Regions from separate parts of the Serratia sp. ID 25-353 genome, predicted to be linked through region 1. Evidence: riboswitches for the same ligand, from Rfam matches in the RefSeq annotation. Region 1 holds a riboswitch; each other region holds the start of a gene.

Evidence for each region. Region 1 has a riboswitch for thiamine pyrophosphate ahead of ACYF6X_RS04605 (TenA family protein). Riboswitches for the same ligand answer to the same signal wherever they lie in the genome.
Region 2: linked by a shared signal. The riboswitch ahead of thiC (phosphomethylpyrimidine synthase ThiC) and the one ahead of ACYF6X_RS04605 (TenA family protein) in region 1 are both predicted to bind thiamine pyrophosphate.
Region 3: linked by a shared signal. The riboswitch ahead of thiB (thiamine ABC transporter substrate binding subunit) and the one ahead of ACYF6X_RS04605 (TenA family protein) in region 1 are both predicted to bind thiamine pyrophosphate.
Region 4: linked by a shared signal. The riboswitch ahead of thiM (hydroxyethylthiazole kinase) and the one ahead of ACYF6X_RS04605 (TenA family protein) in region 1 are both predicted to bind thiamine pyrophosphate.

What each region holds. Positions count from the first base shown of each region.
Region 1 is NZ_CM139236.1:971,957-978,826, reverse strand. It holds gene gap (type I glyceraldehyde-3-phosphate dehydrogenase) at 1-470, opposite strand, end outside; gene ACYF6X_RS04620 (GlxA family transcriptional regulator) at 548-1,522, opposite strand; gene ACYF6X_RS04615 (SDR family NAD(P)-dependent oxidoreductase) at 1,649-2,383, opposite strand; gene ACYF6X_RS04610 (LLM class flavin-dependent oxidoreductase) at 2,397-3,419, opposite strand; TPP riboswitch at 3,570-3,672, shown strand; gene ACYF6X_RS04605 (TenA family protein) at 3,735-4,418, shown strand; gene ACYF6X_RS04600 (ABC transporter ATP-binding protein) at 4,415-5,155, shown strand; gene ACYF6X_RS04595 (ABC transporter permease) at 5,152-5,919, shown strand; gene ACYF6X_RS04590 (ABC transporter substrate-binding protein) at 5,955-6,870, shown strand, end outside.
Region 2 is NZ_CM139236.1:3,932,494-3,939,363, forward strand. It holds gene ACYF6X_RS18960 (YjaG family protein) at 1-18, opposite strand, end outside; gene nfi (deoxyribonuclease V) at 67-753, opposite strand; gene hemE (uroporphyrinogen decarboxylase) at 763-1,827, opposite strand; gene nudC (NAD(+) diphosphatase) at 1,866-2,633, opposite strand; gene ACYF6X_RS18980 (Rsd/AlgQ family anti-sigma factor) at 2,735-3,238, shown strand; TPP riboswitch at 3,278-3,402, shown strand; gene thiC (phosphomethylpyrimidine synthase ThiC) at 3,517-5,460, shown strand; gene thiE (thiamine phosphate synthase) at 5,453-6,103, shown strand; gene ACYF6X_RS18995 (HesA/MoeB/ThiF family protein) at 6,096-6,845, shown strand; gene thiS (sulfur carrier protein ThiS) at 6,842-6,870, shown strand, end outside.
Region 3 is NZ_CM139236.1:3,492,731-3,499,600, reverse strand. It holds gene thiQ (thiamine ABC transporter ATP-binding protein ThiQ) at 1-661, opposite strand, end outside; gene thiP (thiamine/thiamine pyrophosphate ABC transporter permease ThiP) at 648-2,255, opposite strand; gene thiB (thiamine ABC transporter substrate binding subunit) at 2,231-3,217, opposite strand; TPP riboswitch at 3,275-3,393, opposite strand; gene sgrR (HTH-type transcriptional regulator SgrR) at 3,431-5,092, opposite strand; gene sgrT (glucose uptake inhibitor SgrT) at 5,183-5,356, shown strand; gene ACYF6X_RS16915 (sugar efflux transporter) at 5,511-6,707, shown strand; gene ACYF6X_RS16910 (DASS family sodium-coupled anion symporter) at 6,852-6,870, shown strand, end outside.
Region 4 is NZ_CM139236.1:429,639-436,508, forward strand. It holds gene ACYF6X_RS01975 (MFS transporter) at 1-367, shown strand, start outside; gene ACYF6X_RS01980 (methyltransferase) at 344-1,024, opposite strand; gene ACYF6X_RS01985 (GNAT family N-acetyltransferase) at 1,126-1,551, opposite strand; TPP riboswitch at 1,694-1,790, shown strand; gene thiM (hydroxyethylthiazole kinase) at 1,826-2,617, shown strand; gene thiD (bifunctional hydroxymethylpyrimidine kinase/phosphomethylpyrimidine kinase) at 2,617-3,417, shown strand; gene ACYF6X_RS02000 (inhibitor of vertebrate lysozyme family protein) at 3,502-3,960, shown strand; gene gutQ (arabinose-5-phosphate isomerase GutQ) at 4,000-4,971, opposite strand; gene srlR (glucitol operon DNA-binding transcriptional repressor SrlR) at 4,964-5,737, opposite strand; gene gutM (transcriptional regulator GutM) at 5,821-6,177, opposite strand; gene srlD (sorbitol-6-phosphate dehydrogenase) at 6,224-6,870, opposite strand, start outside.

The DNA.
Region 1 (6,870 bases):
AGCCCGTTGGTGGTGCAGCTGCCGTTGCTGACCACGTTATGCAGCGCCGGATCGTAGAGCTGGTCGTTAACGCCCATGACGATGGTGATGTCGTCGTTCTTGGCCGGCGCCGAGATAATCACCCGCTTGGCGCCGCCGTGCGTGATGTGCACTTCCGCCTTGGCTTTATCGGTAAAGAAGCCCGTCGCTTCGATCACCACGTCCACGCCCACGCTGCTCCAGGGGATCTCGGCGGGATCGCGCTGCGAAAACACCTGGATCGGCCGGCCGTCCAGCAACAGCTGGTTGTCGCCGGCTTCCACCCTGGCCGCCAGCGTGCCGGAAAGCGTGTCGTATTTCAGCAGGTGCGCCAGCGTTTTGCTGTCCGTCAGATCGTTGATCGCCACCACTTCAAAATCGCTGCGCCCCAGCGCCGCGCGCAGCACGTTGCGCCCGATCCTGCCGAAGCCGTTAATGCCTACTTTCACCATGATGCTCTCCTCGTTTTGGGCTTTGCCTCAAATCTAGCCTTGCCCCGAGGCGGCGTAAATGACGTTTACCGATCAATTTACGCCAAATTGCGCGCGTGGAAGCGTTCGCGGTATTCGCTCGGGGTCAGCTGCAGTTTGCGCTCAAACACCCGCCGCAGGTTAAGGCCGTTGCCGAAGCCGGTGGCCAGCGCGATCTGTTCGATGCCCTCCGCACTCTGCTCGAGGCGCTGCCTGGCGGTATGCAACCGCCCTTCTTCGACGAATTTGGCGGGAGAAATGCCCGTCTCACGGCTGAATACGCGGGTAAAGTTGCGCGGGCTCATCGCCACGCGTTCGGCCAACCGATCGACGCTGAGATCGTCGGCGAGGTTTTCCAGGATCCAGGACTGCAGGTCGCGGATCGGGCCCGGCGATTTGGCCTGGTTGAGCGGGTAGCGGCTGAACTGCGCCTGTCCGCCGGGGCGACGCAGAAACATCACCAGATCCTGCGCCACTTCGCGCGCCTGCACGAAGCCGTAGTCGTCCTCCACCAATGCCAGCGTCAGGTCGAAGCCTGAGCTGACGCCGCCGGAGGTCCAAATCGGCCCATCCTGCACGTAGATCGGGCCGTTCTCGACCTGCACCCGCGGGAAGCGCGCCTGCAGCGTTTCCGCCAGCCGCCAGTGGGTCGTCGCCCGCCGCCCGTCCAGCAATCCGGCTTCGGCCAGCAGCAGAGCCCCGCCGCAGACCGACGCGATACGGCGCGCCTGTGGCGCGGCGCGGCGCAGCCAATCCGCCACCAGGGCGCCCTCTTCTTCGGTCGCCCCTTTACCGGCGACAATGACGGTATCGCGCGGCAGGGCCGGATCGAGATCCGCCAGGCGATGGTCGGCCAACAGGCTCAGCCCGGACAGGCCGTGTACCACCCGATGGGATTGCGTGGTGGCGACCGCGATCTGATACAGCGGCGCCTCGGCAGGGCTCAGGCGGTTAGCCTGCATCAGGATATCGGCGATGCCCGCCGCCTCGAACAGCATGCCCCCTTCAGGGACGATAATCAGGAATGTATGCATGGCGATAATAAGAAGAACGAGCAAAACAGGTCAGACAGCCACTGTATAAGAAAAGCCTCGCCGGTTCACCCTGCGGGCATAAAAAAGCCCGCCGACAAGCACCGACGGGCCAACAAAGCACTGCCCTCAAGCCTGCGGCAGGCTCACCCCGCCGGCGCGCGCCAACTGCGCCAGCAGCGCCGATTGAAACGCCTCGTCGTGCACCGCGGCGTGGGGATCGAACCGTTGCTGATGGTGCCAATAGCCGCCGGACGCCAGGGCCTGCGGCTCATCGCTGGTCACCAACCACGCCTGCGTCACATGCCCCAGCGCCAGATCGTCGGGCGCATCCGCGCCGCCCATTTTGGTCGGCACCCAGCCGGGATCGACCGCGCTGCTGATCACGTCAGGCCACAGGCGCGCCACAGCGGCGGCCAGCGCGGTGACGAACAGCTTGCTGTCCGAATAGGAGCCCGCAGCGCCGCCGAGCCAGTCTACGCCGTTCAGTTCCGGCGCTCCGTCAAAGTGCATGCTGCTGCTCAGGTAGACGATGCGCTTGGGGCGCTCGATCAGGGCCGTCAGCAGGTAGGGCGCAACGACGTTCACCGGCATCACCTGCGGCCCGGTAAACATACCGGCGTTGTGGATCACCGCGTCCGGGCGGCCAAGGCGATTGACCTGCTCGGCAAGCTGCCGGATCTGCTGCACATCGGACAGATCGCCAATCGCCGCCTGCGCACCGCGATCCAGCAGATCGCGCACCGCGTCCAGACGGCCGGGCTCACGCGCATGCAAAATCACCTGATGCCCTTCGTCCAACAGCGTTTGCGCGGCGGCGCGGCCCAGCCCGTCTACCGAGCCGGTAATGAAAATGCGTGACATGCCATTCCTCCGTTTAGCGCCAGCCGAGCGCCGGCGCGACATGGGTTAAAATCGATTCGATGACGTGGGCGTTGTAATCCACGCCCAGCTGGTTAGGTACGGTCAGCAGCAGCGTATCCGCTTCGGCGATGGCCTCGTCCTGCGCCAGCTGCTTGATCAGCACGTCCGGCTCGGCGGCATAGCTGCGGCCGAAGATCGCCCGGGTCTGCGCGTCGATATATCCGAGCTGATCGCCCTCCTTGCCACCGCCGCCGAAGTAGTTGCGATCCCGCTGATCCACCAGCGCGAAGATGCTGCGGCTCACGGAAACCCGCGGCTCATGCGTGTGGCCGGCCTCTTGCCAGGCGGCGCGGTAGGCGCGGATCTGCTTGGCCTGCTGGATGTGGAAGGGTTCGCCGGTCTCGTCGTTCTTGAGCGTCGAGCTTTGCAGGTGCATGCCCAGCTTCGCCGCCCAGACAGCGGTGGCGTTCGAACCGGCGCCCCACCAGATGCGATCGCGCAGCCCGGCGGAAAACGGCTCCGGCCGCAGCAGCCCAGGCGGATTCGGGAACATCGGCTGCGGATTGGGTTCGGCGAACCCTTCGCCGCGCAGCGCTTCCAGGAACACTTCGGTATGGCGGCGGGCCATGTCCGCGTCGGTCTCGCCGTCGGCCGGGGCATAGCCGAAATAGCGCCAGCCGTCGATCACCTGCTCCGGCGAGCCACGGCTGATGCCGAGCTGCAGCCGCCCGCCGGCGATCAGATCCGCCGCGCCGGCGTCTTCCACCATGTACAGCGGGTTTTCATAACGCATGTCGATCACGCCGGTGCCGATCTCGATGCGTTGGGTTTTGGCGCCGATGGCGGCCAGCAGCGGGAACGGCGACCCCAGCTGGCGTGCAAAGTGGTGTACGCGAAAATAGGCGCCGTCCGCCCCCAGATCTTCGGCGGCGACCGCCAGATCGATGGACTGCAGCAGCGCATCCGCTGCGGAACGGGTGCCGGACTGGGCGGAAGGCGACCAGTGGCCAAACGAGAGAAAACCAATCTTTTTCATCGGGAATCGTCCTCAAAGGCAAAATCATCGGCCTACAGTGACAAAAATCGCGCGCTCTGCGCCAGCAAAATCGCCCCCGATCGCACTAAACGAACCGATTGCCGCCGCGCCGCCCGGCGATTGTAATCAAAAAACAAATGTCGTATAACAAGCAGCTCCGAGGGGTGTCCTGTTACGGGCTGAGATGGCGCAAGCCGAACCCTTTGAACCTGATCTGGGTCATGCCAGCGAAGGGACGGTTAGGCAACAACGCTCTCACCCGTTGCCTGTTCATACCCCAGCGTGCCCGGATCTCCACTGACTCAAGGAGGTCCCATGTCCATCACCACCCTGTTCGAAAGCGGTCTTTACGGCCGGTTGCGCCAACATGCCGGCAGCCACTGGCAAGATTACGTCGATCACCCGTTTCTGCAGCAGCTGGCCGCCGGCACCTTGCCCGAACGCGCTTTTCGCCGCTACCTGACCCAGGACTACCTGTTCCTGCTGCACTTCGCCCGCGCCTACGCGCTGCTGGTCAGCAAGCTGCGCACCCTGCCGGAGATGCGCGCCGCCACTGCGTCGCTCAACGGCATCGTCGCCGAACTGCCGCTGCACGTCGCCTACTGCGCCGAATGGGGGCTGAGCGAAGCGCAGATCGCCGCCCAGCCGGAAGCGGCGGAGACCATGAACTACACCCGCTACGTACTGGATATCGGCCATGCCGGCGACGCCCTCGATCTGCTGGCCGGCCTGCTGCCCTGCGTGGCCGGCTATGCCGAAATCGGCCTGCGGCTGCTGCACGATCCCGCCACCCAAATGGAGGGCAATCCTTACGCCTCCTGGATCCGCAACTACGGCGACGCGGGCTATCTGGCCGGCGTGCGTGCCGCCATCGAGCTGCTCGAGACCGTCGGCCACCAGCGCGGCGCACAAGGCCGCCTCACCGAGCTGGCGCAGATTTTCACCACCGCCACCCAGTTGGAATCGGCATTTTGGCAGATGGGGCTGAACGCCTCATGACCTCCCCGCTTCGCCCGCCCGGCATCCAGGTGCGGAATCTCAGCCTGCGTTTCGGTCAGCAAATCGTCTTCGACCGGCTGAGCTTCGACATCGTCGGTGGCAGCTTCGTCGCCCTGCTCGGCGCCAGCGGCGCCGGCAAAACCAGCCTGCTGAAGATCATCGCCGGCCTGGAACGGGCTACCTCGGGCACGGTGACCGGCAGCGACGGCCTGCCGGTCACCGGGCGCATCGCCTACATGGGGCAAAAAGACCTGCTCTACCCGTGGCTGACCGTCGAGGAGAACGTCGCCCTCGGCTCGCGGCTGCGCGGCGAAACGCCGGACCGGGCGTGGGCGGCGCACCTGCTGGAGCGCGTGGGCCTGGCCTCTCATGGCCGCAGCCTGCCTGCCGCGCTGTCCGGCGGCATGCGCCAGCGCGCCGCCATCGCCCGCACGCTCTACGAACGCCAGCCGATCGTGCTGATGGACGAACCCTTTTCCGCACTGGACGCCATTACCCGCGCCGAGATCCAGAGCCTGGCCGCCGAACTGCTGGCGCAAAACACCGTGCTGCTGATCACCCACGATCCGATGGAGGCCTGCCGCCTGAGCCACCGGCTGCTGGTGCTGTCGCCCTGGCCGCTGGGCCTCGACGACACCCACCGCATCAGCGGGCAACCGCCGCGCGCGCCGGATGACGCCGACCTGCTGAGAAGCCAGGCCGAGCTGCTGCAACAGCTGGTGAGGGCCGCGCAATGAATATTGCCAAAGAGCGCGGCTTCACCCGCCTACGGCGCGGGCTGACGGTGTTCGTCGGCCTGCTGCTGCTGTGGTGGCTGGCGGCGCAAAGCGGCATTCCGGCCTTTCTGCTGCCCACGCCGAGCGCGGTGGCGCAGGCGCTGTGGGACGGGCGCGGCTACCTCGCCTGGCACACGCTGGTCACCGCTTCGGAGATCGTCAGCGGGCTGGCGCTGGGCGTGCTGCTCGGCGCGGCGCTGGCGCTGTGCATGATCTTCTCGCCGCGCCTGCAACGCTGGCTGATGCCGCTGGTGCTCACCAGCCAGGCGATACCGGTGTTCGCCCTGGCGCCGCTGCTGGTGCTGTGGTTCGGCTTCGGCATGAGCGCCAAGGTGGCGATGGCGGTGCTGGTGATTTTCTTCCCGGTGGTGTCGGCCTTTTTCGACGGGCTGCGGCGGGTCAACAACGACTATCTCGATCTGGCGCGCACGATGCGCGCTTCCCGCTGGGCGCAGCTGCGGCACGTGCGGCTGATGGCAGCGCTGCCGGCCTTCGGCTCCGGCCTGCGCATGGCCGCCGCCGTCGCGCCGATCGGTGCCATCATCGGCGAATGGGTGGGCTCGGCCGAAGGGCTGGGCTACGTGATGCTGAACGCCAACGCGCGCATGCAGACCGACGTCTGCTTCGCCGCGCTGTTTATTTTGGTGCTGATGACCGTGCTGCTGTGGGCTACGGTGGATGCGCTGCTGCGGCGCCTGATCGCCTGGGCGCCGGAAAACGACTGATGATTGCAACCATAACCAGGGATAAAGGAACGACCATGATCAAACAAACCGTTTGCGGGCTGCTGCTCGGCGCCGCCATCACCGGCCAGGCCGGCGCGGCCGAAAAGCTGACGCTGGTGCTCGACTGGTATATCAACCCCGATCACGCGCCGATTATGGTGGCCGAGCAAATCGGTGCCTTCAAGGCCGAAGGGCTGGACGTCAAGATCGTGCCGCCGTCCGATCCGGCGCTGCCGCCGCGGCTGGTGGCCGCCAAACAGGCCGACCTCGCCATTACCTATCAGCCGCAGCTGCATTTCTTCGCCGATCAGGGCCTGCCGCTGATGCGCGTCGGCACGCTGATCAACACGCCGCTGAATACGGTGATCGCGCTGGATAAAAACATCACGTCGCCGGCGGATCTCAAGGGCAAAACGGTGGGTTACTCGGTCAGCGGCATCGAACAGGCGACGCTGGCCACCATGGTCGAACACGAGCACCTCAAGCCGCAGGACATCAAGCTCATCAACGTCAACTTCCAGCTAACCAGCGCCCTGCTGGCGGGCCAGGTCGATGCGGTGATCGGCGGCTACCGCAACATCGAAGCGCTGGAGCTGAAGCTGCAGGGCAAGACGCCGGTGGTGTTCAACGTCGAAGATTACGGCGTGCCGGCCTACGACGAGCTGATCATCGTCGCCCACCGCGATGCGGTGAACGAACCGAAAATCCGCAAGTTCCTCGCCGCGTTGAAGCAAGGCAGCGACTACCTGCATGCGCACCCGCAGGACACCTGGCTGGCGTTCGCCAAGGCGCACCCGGAGCTGAATACCGAGCTGAACAAACAGGCGTGGCAAGCCAGCCTGCCGCTGTTCGCGCGCGATCCGGCCAAGCTGGATCGCGCCCGCTACCAGGCTTACGAACAGTTCTTGTTCGACAACAAGCTGATCAAGAAAATCACCCCGGTGGAACAGT
Region 2 (6,870 bases), 2.1 Mb from region 1:
AATCGGGTTACGTAGCATGCTTTACTCTCTTACGCGTTATCTGCGGCGCAGTGTACCCGAAATCGCTCATGGCGACACCTCCGGATGCTGCTGCAACCAACGCTGAAACGCCGGGCGCCGCGACGCGATGGCGTCGGCCCAGCGGGTCGGCTCCGGTAAACGGTAGCCCGCCATGCAGCGTTGCACCCACGCCAGCGCGCTGTCGGCGCTCACGCGATGGCCGGTAGAGATGAACAGCGGGTTGCAACGCGCCTTGCTGCGCCACACCCAGCCCAGCTGTTCACCCTTGTCTTCCAACGGCGTCAGCGCGCCGACGGCGGCGTCCAGCGGCGCAAATTTGCCGCACAGGCGCTTCTTGGCCACGCCGATGGTCGGCACATCGACCAGCAGGCCGAAATGGCTGGCGACGCCGAGACGCCGCGGATGCGAAATGCCGTGCCCATCGACGAAGATCAGCCCCGGTTTCTGCTGCAGCTGCGCCCAGGCGGCCAACAGCGCCGGGTATTCGCGAAACGACAGGAAGCCCGGGATATAGGGCATGACGGTGGCGATGCGCGCCACCTGATACTCCACCAGCTCCAGCGACGGATAGCGCAGGATGGCGATGGCGGCGCGCGTCACCGCCCCTTCTTGCTCGAAGCCCACGTCGGCGCCGGCGATGAAGGCCGGCGGTTCGGCCGGCAGATCGTCGTAGCGAATGACTTCAGCCGCGCGCCGCAGCTGTTCGGCGCGCAGGGCCGCCATATCGGTCACATCAGATCCTTAACGGTGGTATTTTGCCGAGTGCGCGTGTACCGCCTCGACGAAGGCGCCGGCGTGCTCCGGCGGCACATCCTGATGGATGCCGTGGCCCAGGTTGAACACATGGCCGTTGCCGTGGCCGAAACCGGCCAGAATGGTCTCCACTTCTTCCGCGATGCGCGCCGGGGAGGCATAAAGCATCGACGGATCCATATTGCCCTGCAGCGCCACTTTGTCGCCCACGCGCCGACGTGCGTCGGCGATGTCGGTGGTCCAATCCAGCCCCAGCGCATCGCAGCCGGTGGCGGCCATCGCCTCCAGCCACTGCCCGCCGCCTTTGGTGAACAGCGTCACCGGCACGCGGCGGCCGTCGTTTTCACGCAGCAGCCCGTCGACGATCTTGTGCATGTAGTGCAAAGAGAACTCGCGGTAATCGCGCCCGGTCAGCACGCCGCCCCAGGTGTCGAACACCATCACCGACTGCGCACCGGCTTTGATCTGGGCATTGAGGTACAGGATCACGCTGTCCGCCAGCTTGTCCAGCAACAGGTGCAGCGTGGCCGGTTCGGCATACATCATCTTCTTCAGCTTGGTGAAGGCCTTGCTGCTGCCGCCTTCGACCATATAAGTCGCCAGCGTCCACGGGCTGCCGGAGAAGCCGATCAGCGGCACTTCGCCCTTCAGCTCGCGGCGAATGGTGCGCACTGCGTTCATCACATAGCCCAGCTCCACTTCCGGATCGAACACCGGCAGCCTATCGACGTCGGCGCGGCAGGTAACGGGAGAGCTGAAACGCGGGCCTTCGCCGGCTTCAAAGTACAGGCCGAGCCCCATGGCGTCGGGAATGGTGAGAATGTCGGAGAACAGGATGGCGGCGTCCAGCGCATAGCGGCGCAGCGGCTGCAGCGTGACCTCGCAGGCCAGCTCCGCGTTCTTGCACAGCGACATGAAATCACCGGCCTGGGCGCGGGTCGCCTTGTACTCCGGTAAATAACGACCGGCCTGGCGCATCATCCATACGGGGGTCACATCCACCGGCTGGCGCAACAGCGCGCGCAGGTAGCGATCGTTCTTCAACTCAGTCATTTATGGGGCTCCCTTAATAATCTGCCGGCCATTGTACATTATTCTGCCCGGCACAGCGCCACGGTGTCCTCAATCAACCGGCGCGCCACGGTGCCGGGCGGCGGCAACAGCGGCAATTGGTCGTAGCGATACCAGCCGGCGTTGAGCAGCTCCTTGGGATCGTGACGAATGTCACCCTGATGGTAATCGGCCATAAAGGCCATCATCAGCGAGTGCGGGAACGGCCAGGGTTGTGAAGTGACGTAGCGCAGGTTCTTGATTTCGATATTGCTCTCTTCCATCACTTCACGCGCCACCGCCTGTTCCAGCGTTTCGCCCACTTCGACGAAGCCGGCCAGCACCGTGTGGATGCCACCGCGATGACGCACGTGTTGCGCCAGCAGGATCTGATCCTCGCGCCGAATGGCGACGATTACGCAGGGTGCAATCTGCGGATAGTACCGCTCTTTGCAGTGGCCGCACAGGCAGGCGCTTTCGGAGCGACTGAGGTGCATCTCATGGCCGCAGTAGCCGCAGTAGCGATGGGAACGGTAGAAATCCGCCAGCTGCACGCCGCGCCCGGCAAGCTGGAACAGACCGCGATCCTGATCCAACAGCTGACGCACCGAGCCCATCTCCCGCGGCATCGCCTGGCGCACCAGCCAGACCGGCGCGCCCTCCCATTCACCGATGGTGCGCGCCATGTGGCCCCGCAGCCCAAGAGCGGCGGCAGTCCCCGACGGCAATTCACCGTTCGGTAACCAAAGTTTGCTTTCATGGCTGACAATCCACCAGCCGTTTTCATTGCCCGTTAATGCAAGTTCCATATCGTTGTTGCACAACCTCAGCTTCACTGGCACTCTACGAATCGGCTTTGTTATATTTTAATAACTTACCGGTTACTTTTATTACTTACACGGAGTCAAACATGCTCAACCGTTTGGAAAGGCTGACTCAGCGCGTTGGCGGTAGTAATGAATTAGTTGATCAATGGCTTCAGGCCCGCAAACAGTTGCTGGTCGCCTACTGCACGCTGGTAGGCCTCAAACCGAATAAAGAAAAGCATACGCCGCTGAATGAAAAAGCGCTGGAGAACTTTTGCCACAACCTGGTGGATTACCTCTCCGCAGGGCATTTTCATATCTATGACAGAATTATCAAACAAGTGGAAGGCGCAGCCAGTCCGAAAATGTCGCTGGCGGTGAACATCTACCCCAAGCTGTGGGCCAATACCGAACAGATCATGGCGTTCCACGATCGCTATACCGAAGTGGATATCGATCAGGAGGTTTGTCTGGAATTCCACCAGGCCTTGTCGGATATCGGCGAAACGCTGGCGGCGCGCTTTGCGCTGGAAGATAAGCTGATCCAGTTGGAGGCGGAAGCCGCACAGCAACCGCTGCCGGACCAGACGCTGGATCCGGCGCGTTAAAATTTTATAGTTTTTTTTCTTATCCCTCCTATACTGGGGGGCATCTTGTCGGAGTGCCTAGCGCCTGATTTGTTCATCGAATCAGCCAGGCTGAGACCGTTAATTCGGGATCCGCGGAACCTGATCGGGTTAATACCCGCGAAGGGAACAAGAGTAATCTATCGCCACAGGCACGGCCTTCCCCTTGTGGGCGCCCTGCCTGATCGGCCACCATCATTACTCCCTCCGAGCTCCAGACAAGCAACTTTCCCAACCCAACACACTGGTAGGAACTTGCTATGTCTAACGTTAATCCACCGCGCGCCCGTAAAGCGCAACGCGAAGCCGCCCAGCAGTTTATCGACACCCTGCAAGGCATGGCTTTCCCGAACTCACGCCGCATCTATCTGCAAGGCTCGCGCAGCGATATCCAGGTGCCGATGCGCGAAATTCAGCTCAGCCCGACCCTGCTTGGCGGCAGCAAAGACCACCCGCAGTATGAACCCAACGAGGCGATCCCGGTGTATGACACCGCCGGCCCCTACGGCGATCCGCAGGCCGAGCTCGACGTACACGCCGGCCTGGCCAAGCTGCGCGCCGACTGGATCGACGCGCGCGGCGATACCGCCACCCTCAGCGGCGCCAGCTCCGGCTTCACCCAACAGCGGCTGGCGGACGAGGGGCTGGATCACCTGCGCTTCGAGCATCTGCCGCTGCCGCGCAGGGCGCTGCCGGGCAAGTGCGTGACCCAGCTGCACTATGCCCGCGCCGGTATCGTCACCCCGGAGATGGAGTTCATCGCCATCCGTGAAAACATGGGGCGCGAGCGCATTCGCGGCGAGGTATTGCGCCACCAGCATCCGGGCCAGAGCTGGGGCGCCAACCTGCCGGACAACATCACGCCGGAGTTCGTGCGTCAGGAAGTGGCCGCCGGCCGCGCCATCATTCCCGCCAACATCAACCATCCGGAGGCGGAGCCGATGATCATCGGCCGCAATTTCCTGGTGAAGGTGAACGCCAATATCGGCAACTCGGCGGTCACGTCGTCGATCGAAGAAGAGGTGGAGAAGCTGGTGTGGTCCACCCGCTGGGGCGCGGACACCGTGATGGATCTCTCCACCGGTCGCTATATTCACGAAACCCGCGAGTGGATCCTGCGCAACAGCCCGGTGCCCATCGGCACCGTGCCGATCTACCAGGCACTCGAGAAGGTCAACGGCGTGGCGGAAAACCTCACCTGGGCGATGTTCCGCGATACGCTGCTGGAACAGGCGGAGCAAGGGGTCGACTACTTCACCATCCACGCCGGCGTGCTGCTGCGCTACGTGCCGATGACCGCCAAACGCCTGACCGGCATCGTGTCGCGCGGTGGCTCGATCATGGCCAAATGGTGTCTGTCGCACCATCAGGAAAACTTCCTCTATCAGCATTTCCGTGAAATCTGTGAGATCTGCGCCGCCTACGACGTTTCGCTGTCGCTCGGCGACGGCCTGCGCCCCGGCTCGATTCAGGACGCCAACGACGAAGCCCAGTTCGCCGAGCTGCATACGCTGGGCGAGCTGACCAAAATCGCCTGGGAATACGACGTGCAGGTGATGATCGAAGGCCCGGGCCACGTGCCGATGCAGATGATCCGCCGCAACATGACCGAAGAGCTGGAACACTGCCACGAAGCGCCGTTCTACACCCTCGGCCCGCTGACCACCGATATCGCCCCGGGCTATGACCATTTCACCTCCGGCATCGGCGCGGCAATGATCGGCTGGTTCGGCTGCGCCATGCTGTGTTACGTCACGCCGAAAGAGCACCTCGGCCTGCCGAACAAAGAGGACGTCAAACAGGGCCTGATCACCTACAAGATCGCCGCTCACGCCGCCGATCTGGCCAAAGGCCATCCGGGCGCGCAGATCCGCGATAACGCCATGTCCAAGGCGCGTTTCGAATTCCGCTGGGAAGATCAGTTCAATCTGGCGCTCGATCCGGCCACCGCGCGCGCCTATCACGACGAAACCCTGCCGCAGGAATCCGGCAAGGTCGCCCACTTCTGCTCGATGTGCGGGCCGAAATTCTGCTCGATGAAAATTTCGCAGGAGGTGCGCGACTACGCCGCCGCCCAGGAAGCCGCCAAGCCGATCGAAGTACAGCTGACCGGCATGGAGAAAATGTCCGCCGAGTTCCGCGCCCGCGGCAGCGAGCTGTATCACAGCGCCGGCACCCTGCAAGAGGAGACAAGCAATGACTGATATCACGACCCCCTTCCCGGCTACGCCCCACAAGCTGGGGCTTTACCCGGTCGTCGACAGCGTGGCGTGGATCGCTCGCCTACTGGAGGCCGGCGTCACCACGATCCAGCTGCGCATCAAGGATCTGCCTGACGAGCAGGTCGAAGAGGATATCGCCGCCGCCATCGCGCTGGGCCAGCGTTATCAGGCGCGGCTGTTCATCAACGACTACTGGCGGCTGGCGATCAAACACGGCGCCTACGGCGTACATCTGGGCCAGGAAGATCTCGATACCACCGATCTGGCGGCCATCCACCGCGCCGGGCTGCGGCTGGGCGTATCCACCCATGACGACGCCGAGCTGGCGCGCGCGCTGGCGGTGAAACCGTCCTACATCGCGCTGGGGCACATCTTCCCTACCCAGACCAAAGACATGCCTTCGGCGCCACAGGGGCTGACGGAGTTGAAGCGCCATATCGCCGATTTGGCGGATTACCCGACGGTAGCGATCGGCGGGATCAGCATCGATCGCGTACCGGCGGTGCTGGCGTGCGGCGTCGGCAGCGTGGCGGTGGTCAGCGCCATCACCCAGGCGCCGGACTGGCGCGCGGCGACGGCCGAGCTGCTGCGGCTGATCGAAGGCGAGGATCCGAACGATGCTTAACGATCAGGAATTCCTGCGCTACAGCCGTCAGCTGCTGCTGGAGGACGTCGGCCCGGAAGGCCAGGAGAAACTCAAGCGCGCCACGGTGCTGATCGTCGGTTTAGGCGGGCTCGGTTCCCCGGCTTCGCTGTATCTGGCCGCCGCCGGCGTCGGCACGCTGCTGCTGGCCGACGACGACCAGCTGCACGTCACCAACCTGCAGCGGCAAATTCTCTACCGCAGCGCCGATACCGCCACCGGCAAGGCGGCGCTGGCGCAACGCCACCTGCAGGCATTGAACCCGTTGGTAGAATCCATCCCGCTGGCGCAGCGGCTGCAGGGGCAAGCGCTGCGCGACGCAGTCGCCCGCGCCGACCTGGTGCTGGATTGCTGCGACAATATGGCGACCCGCCATGAGGTCAATGCCGCCTGCATCGCCGCCGCCAAACCGCTGATCAGCGGCAGCGCGGTCGGCTTCAGCGGCCAGCTGCTGGTGCTCGAGCCGCCCTATGCGCATGGCTGCTACGCCTGCCTGTACCCGGAACAGGAAGAGCCGCAACGCAACTGCCGCACCGCCGGGGTGCTCGGCCCGGTGGTGGGCGTGATCGGCACTCTGCAAGCGCTGGAAGCCATCAAAATGCTGGCCGGCATGCCTTCCTCTCTCAGCGGTAAACTGCGGTTGTTCGACGGCAAGCAGCAGAGCTGGAGCACGCTGCAACTGAGCCAGGCCCGCACCTGCCCGGTATGCGGAGGCGCGGCATGAAGATCCGACTGAACGATCAACCGCT
Region 3 (6,870 bases), 2.5 Mb from region 1:
TGCCGTCCAGCAGGGCCTGCGTCGGGCCGTCGTAGTAGATGCGGCCGTCGACCACCAGCAGCGTGCGCGGCGCGATGCGCGCGGCGTCGTCGAGGTTGTGCGACACCATCAGCAGCGTCAGGTTGCGCTGTTCGCACACCGTCTGCAGCAGCTGCAGCATCTCGTTGCGCAGCGCCGGATCGAGCGCCGAGAAGGGCTCGTCGAGCAACAGGATCGGCCGTTGGCGAATCAAACAGCGCGCCAGCGCGGCGCGCTGGCGCTGGCCGCCGGAAAGTTGCGACGGCAGGCGCTCCAGGTGCTCCTCCAGGCCGACCTGACGGGCGATATGCGCCCGCTGTTGGCGCTGCTGTTCAGTCAGGCGCAGACCGGGATCTAACCCCAGCCCGATGTTCTGCGCCACCGTCAGGTGCGCGAACAGGTTGTTCTCCTGAAACAGCATCGACACCGGCCGTTTGGCCGGCGGCGTGGCGGTGTGGTCTTCATCGTTCAGCAGCAGCCGGCCGCTGGCCGCCGGCAGAAAACCGGCGATCAAACTCAGCAGGGTGCTTTTACCGGCGCCGCTGGGGCCGAGCACCGCGACGCGCTCGCCCGGCTGGATGCGCAGATCAAAGCGCATCGGCAGGTGTTCGTACAGATAGGTCAGTTTTTCAAGCGTCAGCATGGCGCCCCGGTAAGCGTTCGATCAGGGTAAACAGCAGGAAACACAACAGCAGCAACAGCAGCGCGGTCACCGCCCCGTCGTTGCTGCGGTAGGCGCCAATCTGCTGATACAGGTAAAAAGGCAGGGTACGGAAATGCTCGTTGCCAAACAAGGCGACCACGCCGAAATCGCCGATCGACAGCACGCAGGCGAAGGCCAGCGCCTGCGCCAGCGGGCGGCGCAGCGCGCGCAGTTCGATCAGCCGCAGCCGTTGCCAGCCGTGGATATCCAGCGACAGGCACAGCGGGTTGTAACGTTCGGCGAGGTCGCGCATCGGGTTCTCCAATACCTTCAGCGCATAGGGCACCGCCATCAGCGCATTGGTGAGGATCACCAGCGCATAGGGCGACTGCGGCAGCCCGATCGTATCGCTCAGCAGCAGGAAGAAGCCGGTGGCCAGCACGATGCCCGGCATCGCCAGGATCACCATGCCGCTCAGCTCCAGCGCCTGGCCGCCGCGCAGGTGCTGCCGCAGCTTCAGCTCGCGGCTGCTCCACAGCAGCAGCATCGTGAGCGCCACGCACAACAGCCCGGCGCCGAGGGCGATGCGCAGCGACGTGAACAGCGCCTGCCACAGCACCGGCTGGCGCAGCACGCTGACGACGGCCTGATTGGCGCCGTCGGCGATCACCGCCAGCAGAGGCGGCAGCAGCAGCAACAGCGCGGCGGCGATCAGCAGAAAATCGCCGACGCGTCGCCACAGGCTGTCTTCCGGATTGCGCCAGCGCTGGGCGTGGGTATGCCCCACCGGCAATACCTGGCTCAGGCGCTGACTGATCAACACCAGCCCCAGACAACAGCTTAACTGGATCAGCGCCAGCATGGCGGCGCGACCCAGATCGTAGTCGTAACTCAGCGCCTGATAGATCGCCAGTTCGATGGTGGTAGCCTGCGGCCCGCCGCCCAGCGACAGCACGGTGGCGAAGCTGGCGAAGCACAGCATGAAGATCAATGCGCCGCTCGGCAGGATCTGGCGGCGCAGCGCCGGCCATTCGACGAAGCGGAACTGCTGCCAGCCATTCATGCCCAGCTGGGCGGCCAGCTGGCGCTGCTCCACCGGGATATTCTCCAGCGCCTGCAGCAACAGGCGGGTGGCCAGCGGCAGGTTAAAGAACAGGTGCGCCAGCAGAATGCCCTGCAGACCGTAGGGCGAGAAGCCATATTCGATGCCCAGCCAGCCGCACAGCGTCGCCAGCCAGCCTTGGCGCCCATAGACGCTGAGCAGGCCGAACACCGCCACCAGCACCGGCAGCACCAGCGTCATGGCGCACAGCCGCAGCAGCAGCTGCCGGCCGGGGAAGCGGCGGCGATAGAGCGCGCGCGCCAGCAGAACGGCGGGCAGCACCGAAATCAGCGCCGACAGCAGCGCCTGCCAAAAGGTGAAGCGCACCACGTGCCAAAGGTAGCTGTCCTGCCACAGGCCGCGCCAGTCGCTGTCCGGCGCGTGACGCCACAGCGAGCCCATCGCCAGCGCGGCGACCAGCAGGATCACGCCGGCGGCCAACAGCCCCGGCCAGAGCCAGCGGGGGATCAGCGGCTGACGGCGGTTTGCCATGCCCGGATCCAACCGCCGCGTTGTTTGGCCACCTCTTCGGCGCTGTATTGCAGCGCGGTCTGCGGCACGTTCATCTGCTCAAAGCCGACGGGCAGTGGGGTGTTGATCACCGGGTACATCCAGTTGCCGGTCGGGATGGCGTTTTGGAACGCCGGTGTCACCATGAACTGCATGAAACGCTCCGCCAGCTCAGGCTGTTTGGCGGCCTTCAGCTTGCCCGCCACTTCCACCTGCAGGTAGTGCCCTTCGCTGAACGTGGCGGCGGCGTAGAGATCTTTTTTCTCTTCGATCAGGTGATAGGCCGGAGAGGTGGTGTAGCTGAGCACCAGATCGCCTTCGCCCTTCAGGAACAGGCCGTAGGCTTCGCTCCAGCCTTTGGTGACGGTGACGGTTTTCTTCGCCAGTTGCTGCCAGGCGGCCGGCGCCTTGTCGCCATACACTTTTTGCATCCACAGCAGCAGGCCGAGGCCCGGCGTGCTGGTGCGCGGATCTTCGTAGATCACTTTCCAGTTGCGATCGCCGCTGACCAGCTCCTGCAGGCTTTTTGGCGGGTTCTTCAGTTTTTCTTTGTTGTAGACGAAGGCGAAGTACCCGTAGTCGTATGGCACGAAGGTCGCGTCCTGCCAGCCGCCCGGCACCGTCAGTTTGGCGGTGTCGACGCCGCTCGGCGCGAACAGGCCGGTTTGCTGCGCCGCCTGCAACAGGTTGTTGTCCAACCCCAGCACCACGTCGGCGGCGCTGTTCTTGCCTTCCATGCGTAGGCGGTTCAGCAGCGAGACGCCGTCTTCCAGCGCGACGAACTTCAGTTCACAGTCGCACTCGGCTTCAAAGACTTTTTTCACCGCCGGGCCTGGGCCCCAGTCGGCGGCGAAGGAATCGTAGGTGTAAACCGTCAGCGTCGGCTTGGCCAACACCGGCGCGGCACACAGCAGCAATAAGCAGGGCAGAAATGTTTTGACCACGTTGCACTCCTGAAAAATAAGGGGGCAAGGGCATCTGAGGGGGCGAGGCGGCGTCGCCGGTTCGCTGGGCTCAAATCCCTCCGCCGGTATTGACCGGATCAGGTTCGACGGGTGTGCTCTCAGCGGAAAATCGGGCTTATCACGTGGCCCGACTTACCGCACCCCGTTGAGACGGCGCTATTGTAAAGATTAACCGACCCGGGCGAAAGGCGCTTATGCCTCCGGCGGGGCAAACCAGGCGGACTTGAAGTCGAACCAGCCGAGGGTGTTCATCCGCACGCCGCGCATGCTGCGCTGGCCGTGCAGCTGCAGCCAGTGGTGGAACAGCGGATGCAGCTGGTGGTTGCTGACCAGACGCTGGCAGAACTCGGCCAGCGGCAAGCGGTTGGCGCGCCACAGCGCTGCGTCCTGCGCCAGATCTTCGTTCATGCAATGCTGCATCAGCGGCAGTTCGTACAGCGTGGCGAACAGCGAAAACTCCAGCGGCAGATAGAAGTTGGCGCTGCCGAGCCACAGATCGCTGCGCGCGTCGCCCTGGTGCCAGGTGGCATAATCCACGCTTTGCACGATCAGACGGATGCCGTGCTGCGCCAGCAGCGGTTCGATCGCCTGGCGAATGGCGTGAAACTCCGAATGTTCATTGAAGTGGGTCATCGTCAGTTCGGTCAGGCCCGCGGGCTTGGGCTGCTGCGCCAGCGTGCGGTTGTGGTGCCAGCGCGGCAGCAGGCCGTACGCCGGCGACCAATAGCGCTGGTAGAGCGGCCCGGCGTGGCTCAGCAGCGAAATGGGGTTGATCAATTCGCACAGCCAACTGCGAATGGCGGGGTCGACGGCCAGCGGTGAACGCTGATCGAACAGCAGGAAATAGCAACCCTCTTCCAGCCGGCTTTCCAGCTCGCTGTTGCCGGTTTCATCGCCCTGCAGCTGCACGCCGGAGTGCACCAGCTCTTCGGAAAACTCCGGCAGCACCCAGATGTTCACCTCGTCGATCAGCGCCCGGTAGCCAAAATAGTCGTCGAAGGCGTGGATCTTCATCTGGCTGGGATGGTTGCGCACCATGCGGTAGGGGCCGGTGCCGACCGGATGGCGGGCGAAATCCGGCAGTTCACGCCATTCGCGCGGCAGGATCATGGCCTGCACGCTGCCCAGCAGCCAGGGCAGCCAGTGGTCGGGGCTGCGCAGCTGCACGTCGATAACGAACGGCGTCGGCGAGGTGACGCTCTCGATATGCGAGAACAGCGGTTGCGAGGTCAGACGCGAGAGGGAAGTGATGACGTCCGCCATCTCCAGCTCGCGGCCATGATGAAAATGGATCGCCGGGCGCAGGTAAAACCGCCAGTGCAGCGGGGTCAGCGCCTGCCAATGGTGAGACAGATCGGACTCCAGTTCCCCGTTTTCCTCATTTATGCGCGTCAGGCCGTTGAAGATCTGGCGCGCCAAATGGGTCTCCGAACGCCGCAGCGCCGAGCCGGGCAGCAGGTTGTACAGCTGCCGGTAGTAGAGCACCCGCAGGATGTGTTTCCCCTGGCGGAAGCTGCGGCCCAGCTGCGACAGCAGCATCTGGCGCACCACGTTTTTGTCGCCCACCAGCTGCACCAACTGATCGATGCGGTCCTGTTCCAGCAGCTCCTCGGCCCGTTGTTGCTGCAGCGCCAGGCCGGTGTAGTGGAAGGTTAACCGCGAGCGCTTGCCGCGCCCCGACTCCGCCTGCCAGGTGAGCCAGCCTTCCCGCTGCATGGCGCTCAGCAGGGAGCGCACGTGGCGGCGCGAGCAGCTGAGCACCTCCGCCAGCGCCTGCAGCGTAGTGTCGGTGGTTTCACCGTGGCAGCGCTGCCACAGACGGATGAACTGCTGCTGCAATCGGGACGTGGACATAAAAGAGGAACGCTCCTGCCTCAACTCGTCAATTTTTTTTTCCCTATATTACGCCGATAATTTTCATCAATGAAAGGGGAGGGCGTAATCATGAAAGCTTTCTTATCCAGACAGTTCTATCAGCGCTACTTCAGTGCGGTGCGCCGCCAGCGCGCCGACTGGCTGAGCGTGGTGCCCGAACAGGCGCGGCTGGCGATGCTGGCGCACCTGACACAATGGGACATTAAAGAGATGACCGATAAGCAGTATCGCGAGCACCTGTAGGGGCCGCGGCAACCAATTTCTGAGTAATGGTGCTGTTTCACCAGCCAGTGGGGCGACCCACTGGTTTTTTTATGCGTGGTCATGGCGATGCGCTTGCATTTTTCTCGCCGTGGCCTAAGGTTCTTTCTTCTGCTTTGAGGTCAGGGAAGACGATATGCAACGCCTGAGCCGGTTGTCACTGCGCATTAACCCCATCTTTGCCGCATTCCTGCTGATCGCTTTCCTCTCCGGCATCGCCGGCGCGTTGCTGACGCCGACGCTCAGCCTGTTTCTGACCACCGAGGTCAAGGTGCGGCCGCTGTGGGTCGGGCTGTTTTACACCGCCAACGCGGTGGCCGGCATCGTCGTCAGTTTCCTGCTGGCCAAGCGCTCCGACACCCGCGGCGATCGGCGCAGGCTGATCTTGCTGTGCTGCCTGATGGCGGTCGGCAACTGCCTGCTGTTCGCCTTTAATCGCGACTACCTGACGCTGATCACCGCCGGGGTGCTGATGTCCGCCGTTGCCAACACCGCCATGCCGCAGATTTTCGCGCTGGCGCGGGAATATGCCGACCGCGAGGCGCGTGAAGTGGTGATGTTCAGCTCGGTGATGCGCGCCCAGCTTTCGCTGGCCTGGGTGATTGGCCCGCCGCTGTCGTTTGCGTTGGCGCTGAACTACGGCTTTACCGTGATGTTCCTGATCGCCGCCGCCACCTTCGCGCTTTGCGTGCTGCTGGTGGGATTTATGCTGCCTTCGGTGCCGCGCGCGGCGGGAAATGAGGGGCTGCAGAGTGGGGTGTCTGCGCCGATCGCGCCCGCCAGCGCCTGGCGCAATCGCGACGTGCGGTTGCTGTTCATCGCCTCGATGCTGATGTGGACCTGCAACACCCTGTACATCATCGATATGCCGCTGTATATCACCGCCGATCTCGGCCTGCCGGAAGGGTTGGCCGGGGTGCTGATGGGCACCGCCGCCGGGCTGGAGATCCCGGCGATGCTGCTGGCCGGTTATTACGTCAAACGTTTCGGCAAGCGCAACATGATGCTGCTGGCGGTGGCGGCAGGCGTGCTGTTTTACCTCGGGCTGACGGTGCTGGCGGCCAAGCCGGCCCTGATTGCGCTGCAGCTGCTCAACGCGGTGTTTATCGGCATCGTCGCCGGTATCGGCATGCTCTATTTTCAGGATTTGATGCCGGGCCGACCGGGCGCCGCCACCACCTTGTTCACCAACAGCATCTCTACCGGGGTGATCCTGGCCGGGGTGCTGCAGGGCGCGCTGGTGGAAAATTTCGGTCATGGTTCGGTATATTGGATGGCGGTGCTGCTGGCGCTGGCGGCGCTCGGGATGAGCGCCAAAGTGCGTGAAGTGTGAGGTCAAACGACGGCATTCTTGATGCAAGTCATTGAGAAGGCAGAAGCGGACGCCCAAGCTGAAGGCATATGGAGCGCGATCGTTGCGTTCACGCCCGTCTCGCTATTGAGATGCCGCCTTGTCGTTTAGAACAGTGGGAACGTTATGGATAAACTCACACCGC
Region 4 (6,870 bases), 540 kb from region 1:
GGCCAGCGGCGTGTGTCTGCTGCTGTTGACGCTGGCCTGGCTGCCGCTCGGTTTGCTCGGCAGCGGCCTGGTTTGGCTGGTGGTGGGCATCGTGTTGCTGGATCTGGCGGGCCAGGCGATCCACGTGCTGAACCAGAGCATGATCTTCAGCGCGCACCCGCAGTCACACAGCAGGCTGGTGGGCTGTTACATGCTGTTTTACGCCGTCGGCAGCGGGCTGGGCGCCTTTGCCGGCACCCATATGTATGCCTGGGCGGGCTGGAGCGGCGTCTGCTGGCTGGGGGCGGGCGTCAGCCTGAGCGCGCTGCTGTTTTGGCGGCTGACGCTGCGCGGGATGCCGGGATCAACGGCGGCGGTGGAGCAGTGAAAGCTGGAAGCCCAGCGCACCGCACAAGTGCTGAGGCGCGGTGAAGCCGCTTTCCGCCAGGAGGAGACGGCTGCGCGCCGCCGCCATCGGGTGCCAGTTGCGGCGGGTGCGTTCGATCACCTCCTGCGCCTGCGCCGCCGAATGCCCGGCGCTTTGCAGCCAGTGTTGGTAATGGCTGGCGGGCAGGCCATCCGGTTGATAGTCGAACAGCAGCAGCGGTGCGGCGGGGGAGAGGCGCTGCGCCAGCTGCTGCAGGAATTCCAGTTTGGCGCCATCGTCGGCGATAAAATGCAGCACCAATGAGCACACCGCCGCGTCGTGGCGGGTTTGCGGCGCTTGTTGCAGCAAGGTGGGCTGGAAGCTCACCCGTTGTGCGTAATCCGCGGCTTCAGCCTTGGCGCGCGCGGCCGCCAGCATGCCGGCGGAGGGTTCCACGGCGCTGAAACGCCAGCTGGCGTTGGCGGCGGCCAGCGCCGACAGTTCGCTGCCGGTGCCGCAACCGGCCAGCAACAGCGTGGCGTCATTCGGCAGCGTCTGCGCGAGCGTCGCCGTCAGCAGCGCCTGAGCAAACTGATAGCCGGGCACCAGGGTCAGAATACGGCGATCGTAGTCCGCCGCCGCGGCATCGGGGAAGCGAGTATCCGTTTGATGTTGCATAACCTTCCTTGCAGAGTTCATCGAGAGAGACAAGGAAGGGTATGCTTAACTGATAATGAAATCCATTATCATTAATGAGTTCTGTGACGGGAAAGGCGGCGTTAGCGGGCCGGCGAATGCATCAGGTAATAATCTTCTTCGCCATCGTTGCCGGTAGAGATGATGCGCCAGCCGTGTTTGCGGTAGAACGCCAGCGCCTTTTCATTCTTCACCAGGCATTTCAGCGAGCCGGTGGCGGTGAAGGTAGCTTCCGCCGCCTGCAGCAGCGCACTGCCGACGCCGCGCGGCGGCTGATGGGGATCGACATACAGGTTATGAATGAAGTTGTCCTCGCGGTAGACGGAGACGAATCCCAGCAGCACGCCGCCGTCTTCCGCCACCCAAATCGCTTCGCCCAGCGTCGCGCCGTCGAAATCTTCCAACTGATAGTTTGAGGTATCGCGCCAGCCGAACGCCGCCTTGCGCGACGCCAGGTACAGCGTGCGCAGGAAAGGGCGATCGGTCTCTTGGTAGGGTCTTATCTGCATGGCATCTCCCGGTGGTTTGTGCTCACTATAGCGCATTGCGCGGCGTATGCTTGCCGGGCCAATTTATTCGCTTGTTTGTCCACGCCGCCGCTGGCATGATCCCCTGCAGGGATTAACGCAACGTTGATCACAACCTATTGATTTTCATGACTCGGGGTGCCCTTCTACGTGAAGGCTGAGAAATACCCGTATTACCTGATCTGGATAATGCCAGCGTAGGGAAGTCACGGCCGCCCAGCCGGCGCCGCCTTCTTGAACGCCGGTTGGGAGGAATATGATCGCTCGACCTGATGCACTACCCGGCGCGCGCGCCGCGGCCTGTCTGACCCAATTCCAACAGCGGCCTCCGCTGATCCACTGCCTGACCAACGAAGTGGTGCAATCGCTGACCGCCAACGTGCTGCTGGCGCTCGGCGCCTCCCCGGCGATGGTGGTGGAGCCGCAAGAGGCGGCGCAGTTCAGCGCGCTGGCCGACGGCCTGCTGATCAACGTCGGCACCCTCAATGCGCTGCGCGCCGAATCGATGCGGGCGGCGGTGGCCGCCGCCAATCAGGCCGGCAAGCCCTGGACGCTGGATCCGGTGGCGGTCGGCGCGCTCTCCTACCGCACCGCCTTCGCCAAACAGCTGCTGGACGAGAAACCGGCGGCGATACGCGGCAACGCCTCGGAAATCATGGCGCTCAGCGGGTTGCTGGCCAGCGGCCGCGGCGTGGACAGCGGCGACGATTCGCTGGCGGCATTGCCCGCCGCGCGTGAGCTGGCGCAGCGCAGCGGCGCGGTGGTGGCGGTCACCGGCGCGGTGGATTACGTCACCGACGGCCAACGTGACTGGGCGATCGAAGGCGGTTCCCCGCTGATGACGCGGGTGGTGGGCACCGGCTGCGCGCTGTCGGCGGTCGTGGCGGCGTTTTGCGCCCTGCCGGGCGATCGCCTGGACAACGTGGCGACTGCCTGCCGGGTGATGTCCCACTGCGGCGGTCTCGCGGCCAGACAGGCCGGCGGGCCGGGCAGCTTTACGCCGGCGTTCCTCGATGCCCTGTATCAGTTGCGCGGGGAGGATCTGTGATGAAACGCATTAACGCCCTGACCATCGCCGGCACCGATCCCAGCGGCGGTGCCGGCATTCAGGCCGATCTGAAGGCTTTCTCGGCGCTTGGCGCCTACGGCACCTCGGTGATCACCGCGCTGGTGGCGCAGAATACCCGTGGCGTGCAGTCGGTGTATTACATCGATCCGGCGTTCGTCGCCGCGCAGCTGGACTCGGTGTTCAGCGACGTGCGCATCGACAGCGTCAAGATCGGCATGCTGGCCAACGCCGACATCGTGCAGGCGGTGGCCGAACGGCTGCGCCATTACCGGCCGGAGTTCGTGGTGCTGGACACCGTGATGCTGGCGAAAAGCGGCGATCCGTTGCTGGCGCCGGAGGCGGTGGCGTCTATTCGACGCGAGCTGTTGCCGCGGGTGTCGATCATTACGCCGAACCTGCCGGAAGCAGCGGCGCTGCTGGCGTGCGCGCCGGCAGAAGATGAAGCGCAGATGCGCGAGCAGGGGCGGGCGCTGCTGGCGATGGGCTGCCGGGCGGTGCTGATGAAGGGCGGCCACCTGAGCGAAAGCGAGAGCCCGGACTGGCTGTTTACCGCCGAAGGCGAGCAGCGCTTTACCGCGCCGCGCGTCGCCACCCGCCACACCCACGGCACCGGTTGCACGCTCTCGGCCGCGCTGGCGGCGCTGCGCCCGCGCCATGCCGACTGGGCGGCTACGGTGGCCGCCGCCAAGGACTACCTGCAACAAGCGTTGCAACAGGCGGACACGCTGGAGGTGGGGCACGGCATCGGGCCGGTGCATCATTTCCATGCCTGGTGGTGAGTCAACTTTTTGTCGCAACCGTGGTCTGACTAGTTCAGGCCCGGTTTTATGGGCGAAACCTGATTTAACCTAGGGAGAAGGACTATGACGGGACACCAGGCGCTGCGTTGCGCCCTCTTCGGCGCACTGCTCAGCTTCAGCGCGGGCAGCTTTGCCCAGCAGATCGTCACCACGTCGGATTTGATTCAGCAGCCGGGGTATCAGGCCAGCTGGCAAAACATGGTGAAAGGCCAGGCGCGGATGCCGGGTTGGGCGCGTAAGGGCGTCGGCACCTCAACGCCGGCGCAGAATCTGAACTGGAAGGGCAAAGAGTATCTGGTCGGCAACCTGTGCAAGCCGCACGACTGCGGCAACAACTTTTTGATCGTGGCGTTCAGCGCGGACAAATCCCAGGCCTGGGGCGTGCGGGTGGCAGTGGAAGATCGGCCGGAAGCCGTCGATCATCCGAAGAAGTATGCCAAGTACCAGTGGCTCGGCAAGCCGAATGACGACATGAAGGCGCTGCTGAAGCAGCAGTTCGAGAACAATCCCGACTGGAAATGATCTGACCGGGGGCGCCGGTGATGGCGCCCCCGGCGTTGATCAGCCGATGCCGGCCTGATGCAGATCGTGCAGGTTGAGCGCCCCCACCAGCACGCCGTCCATATCGACCACCGGGGCCGCGCTGATGTGCTGTTCGTGCAGTGCTTCCAGCGCCTCGCCGGCGCGCCACTGCTCCGGCAGCCGATAGCCGGGGCGGGTGATCGCCGGGCTGAGCGGATCCTGCAGGCTGTTGCCCTTCACCAGCCAGCGGCGCAGGTCGCCGTCGGTAAACACGCCCACCACCCGCTGCTGTGCGTCGCAGACCGCCACTAACCCGAGCCCGGTGCGGCTCAGCTCCAGCATCGCCTCCATCACGTTGGCGCTTTCGCTCACGCGCGGCAGGCGATCGCCGGTGCGCATCAGGTGATGCACGCGGTTCAGCAGGCGCGCCCCCAGGCTGCCACCCGGGTGCGAGCGGGCGAAATCTTCCGCGTTGAAACCGCGCTGGCGCATCAGCGCCATCGCCAGGGCATCGCCCATCATCAGGGTGTTGACCGCGCTGGAGGTCGGCGCCAGCCCCATCGGGCAGGCTTCGCGCTCGACGCCGATATCTAACATGCAGGCCGCGGCCAGCGCCAGCGGTGACTCCTTGCCGCCGGTGATGGCGATCACCGGAATGCCGTTCTCCGCCAGCAGCGGCAGGATCAGATCCAGCTCTTTGGCGCGGCCGGAGTAGGAGATGAACACCACCACGTCGTCGGCGCCGATCATGCCGAGATCGCCGTGCAGCGCCTCGGCCGGGTGCACGAAGAACGACGGCGTGCCCGTGCTGGCCAGCGACGCGGCGATCTTCTTGCCGATATGGCCGGATTTGCCGATGCCGGAAATCACCGCTTTGCCACGGCAGTTCAGCAGCAGTTCGCAGGCGCAGACGAAGTTGTCGTCCAGGCGCGCCAGCAGGCGTTGCGCTTCGGTCAGCTCGATCTCCAGCGTTTCGCGGGCGAAGGCGAGCAGGGCGTTGGCGTTACTCATCGGGGTCTCCTACCAGAAGGATATTGATGCCTTTCGCCTGCAGGGCGGCGAGGTAATCGGGGTTGATGTCTCGGTCGGTGATCAGCGTGTCGACGGCGCTGAGTTCGCACACCACGTTCGGGCTCTTGCGGCCGAATTTCGAGGAGTCTACCAACAGAATAATGCGGCCGGCGGCTTCGCACATCGCTTTGCTGACGTTGTGCACTTCGTTGAAGGTGGTGACGCCGGCGTTGAGATCGACGCCGTCCGCGCCGATAAACAGCTTGTCGAAGCTGAACTGCTGAAACGCCGATTCGGCCAGGCTGCCGTGGAACGAGGCCGATTTTTTGCGGTAGGTGCCGCCGGGCATCAGGATGGTCTGATCGTTGTCCAGCTCCACCAGCGCGTTGACGATGGTCAGGCTGTTGGTCATCACCGTGATGTTATTGAACTGCGCCAGATGCGGCACCATCTGCAGCACCGTGCTGCCGGCGTCGAAGATCAGCGAGTCGCCGTCGGCGATCAGCGCCACGGCGGCGCTGGCAATGTGGCGTTTTTTCTCGGTATTGATATGGGTTTTGCGGTCGATCGGCTGATCGCCGTCGTCGCGGCTGAGCACCACGCCGCCGTAGGTGCGGATCACCTCGCCTTCTTCTTCCAGCAGGGTGAGATCCTTGCGGATGGTGGTGCCGGTGGTGGAGAAATGCTCGGCCAGGGCGTCCACTGCCGTTTTGCCATGCCGCTGCAGATATTCAAGGATAGCGGCCTGCCGCTGCTTTGGTTTCATCGCGATTCCCGTTCACAAGAGTTGGGCATTTCCCCTCGCTGAATAATTCACTATGAAAGGTAATGTCTTTTAATGTGAAAATATCACGATTTGGGTTCAATCGCTAACGATAGTGCAGACTGGCATGCGCGATCCTCGGGGAAGATCACATCCGGGCGCAAATCCCGCTGATGCAAACCGTGCAATCGAGGCAGTGGGCGGGGCCGGGCGAAGACGGTCAGGCCGCGCAGCAACAGGCTGCCGCACACCCGCCGATCGGCGTCGAAGGCCAGCGCCAGCACCACTCGCGGGCGGAAACGGCCGCCGGAACGGCCGACGCCGACGGCGCCCAGCCGGCACAGGCCGTCGAAGGCACGGTTGAAGCGCTGCAGTTGCCACCAGCCGAAGGCGATTTGCAGCAGCCAGGCCAGCAGCGCGAAGGCGATCAGAGCTTGAGTCATGGGGTTCTCCTTAGGCCCCCTTCCGCCGAAGGGGGCGTCGATGGCGTCAGAACATCACCTGACCGCCGGTGATATTGATCGACTGGCCGGTGCAGTAAGAGGCCTTGTCGCTGGCGTAGAACAGCAGGGTGTTCAGCACGTCCTGGTAGTCGCAGCCGCGCTTCAGCGGCACCTTGTCGATGTAGTACTGCTCCACCTGGTCCGGCGCGATGCCCAGTTTTTGCGCGTACTGCGGCAGCAGCGACTGGAACATCGGCGACTTCAGCAGGTTGCCGAGCATCAGCGAATGCACGGTAATGCCGTACTCCGCCAGATCGAGCGCCAGCGACTGGGTCAGCCCCACACCGCCGAACTTGGCGGCGCTGTAACCGGAGTTGTGCTTGCTGCCGACCTTGCCGGACTTGGAGTTGATCTGAATGATGCGCCCGGCGATGCCGTCGCGGATCATCAGGCGCGAAAACTCGCGGGCGCAGAGGAAATAACCCACCAGGTTCACCTGCAGCGAACGATCGAAGTCGCCCAGCGGGAAATCGGTGATTGGCGCCGCCTTGGCGATGCCGGCGCTGTACACCAGCAGATTAGCCTGGCCGAACGCCCGGTCAACCGCCGCCGCCAGCGCGATCACGCTCTGCTCGTCGGTGGCGTCGGCCTGAAAACCGCAGGCGCTGCCTGCGCCAAACGCTTCGTTGATCT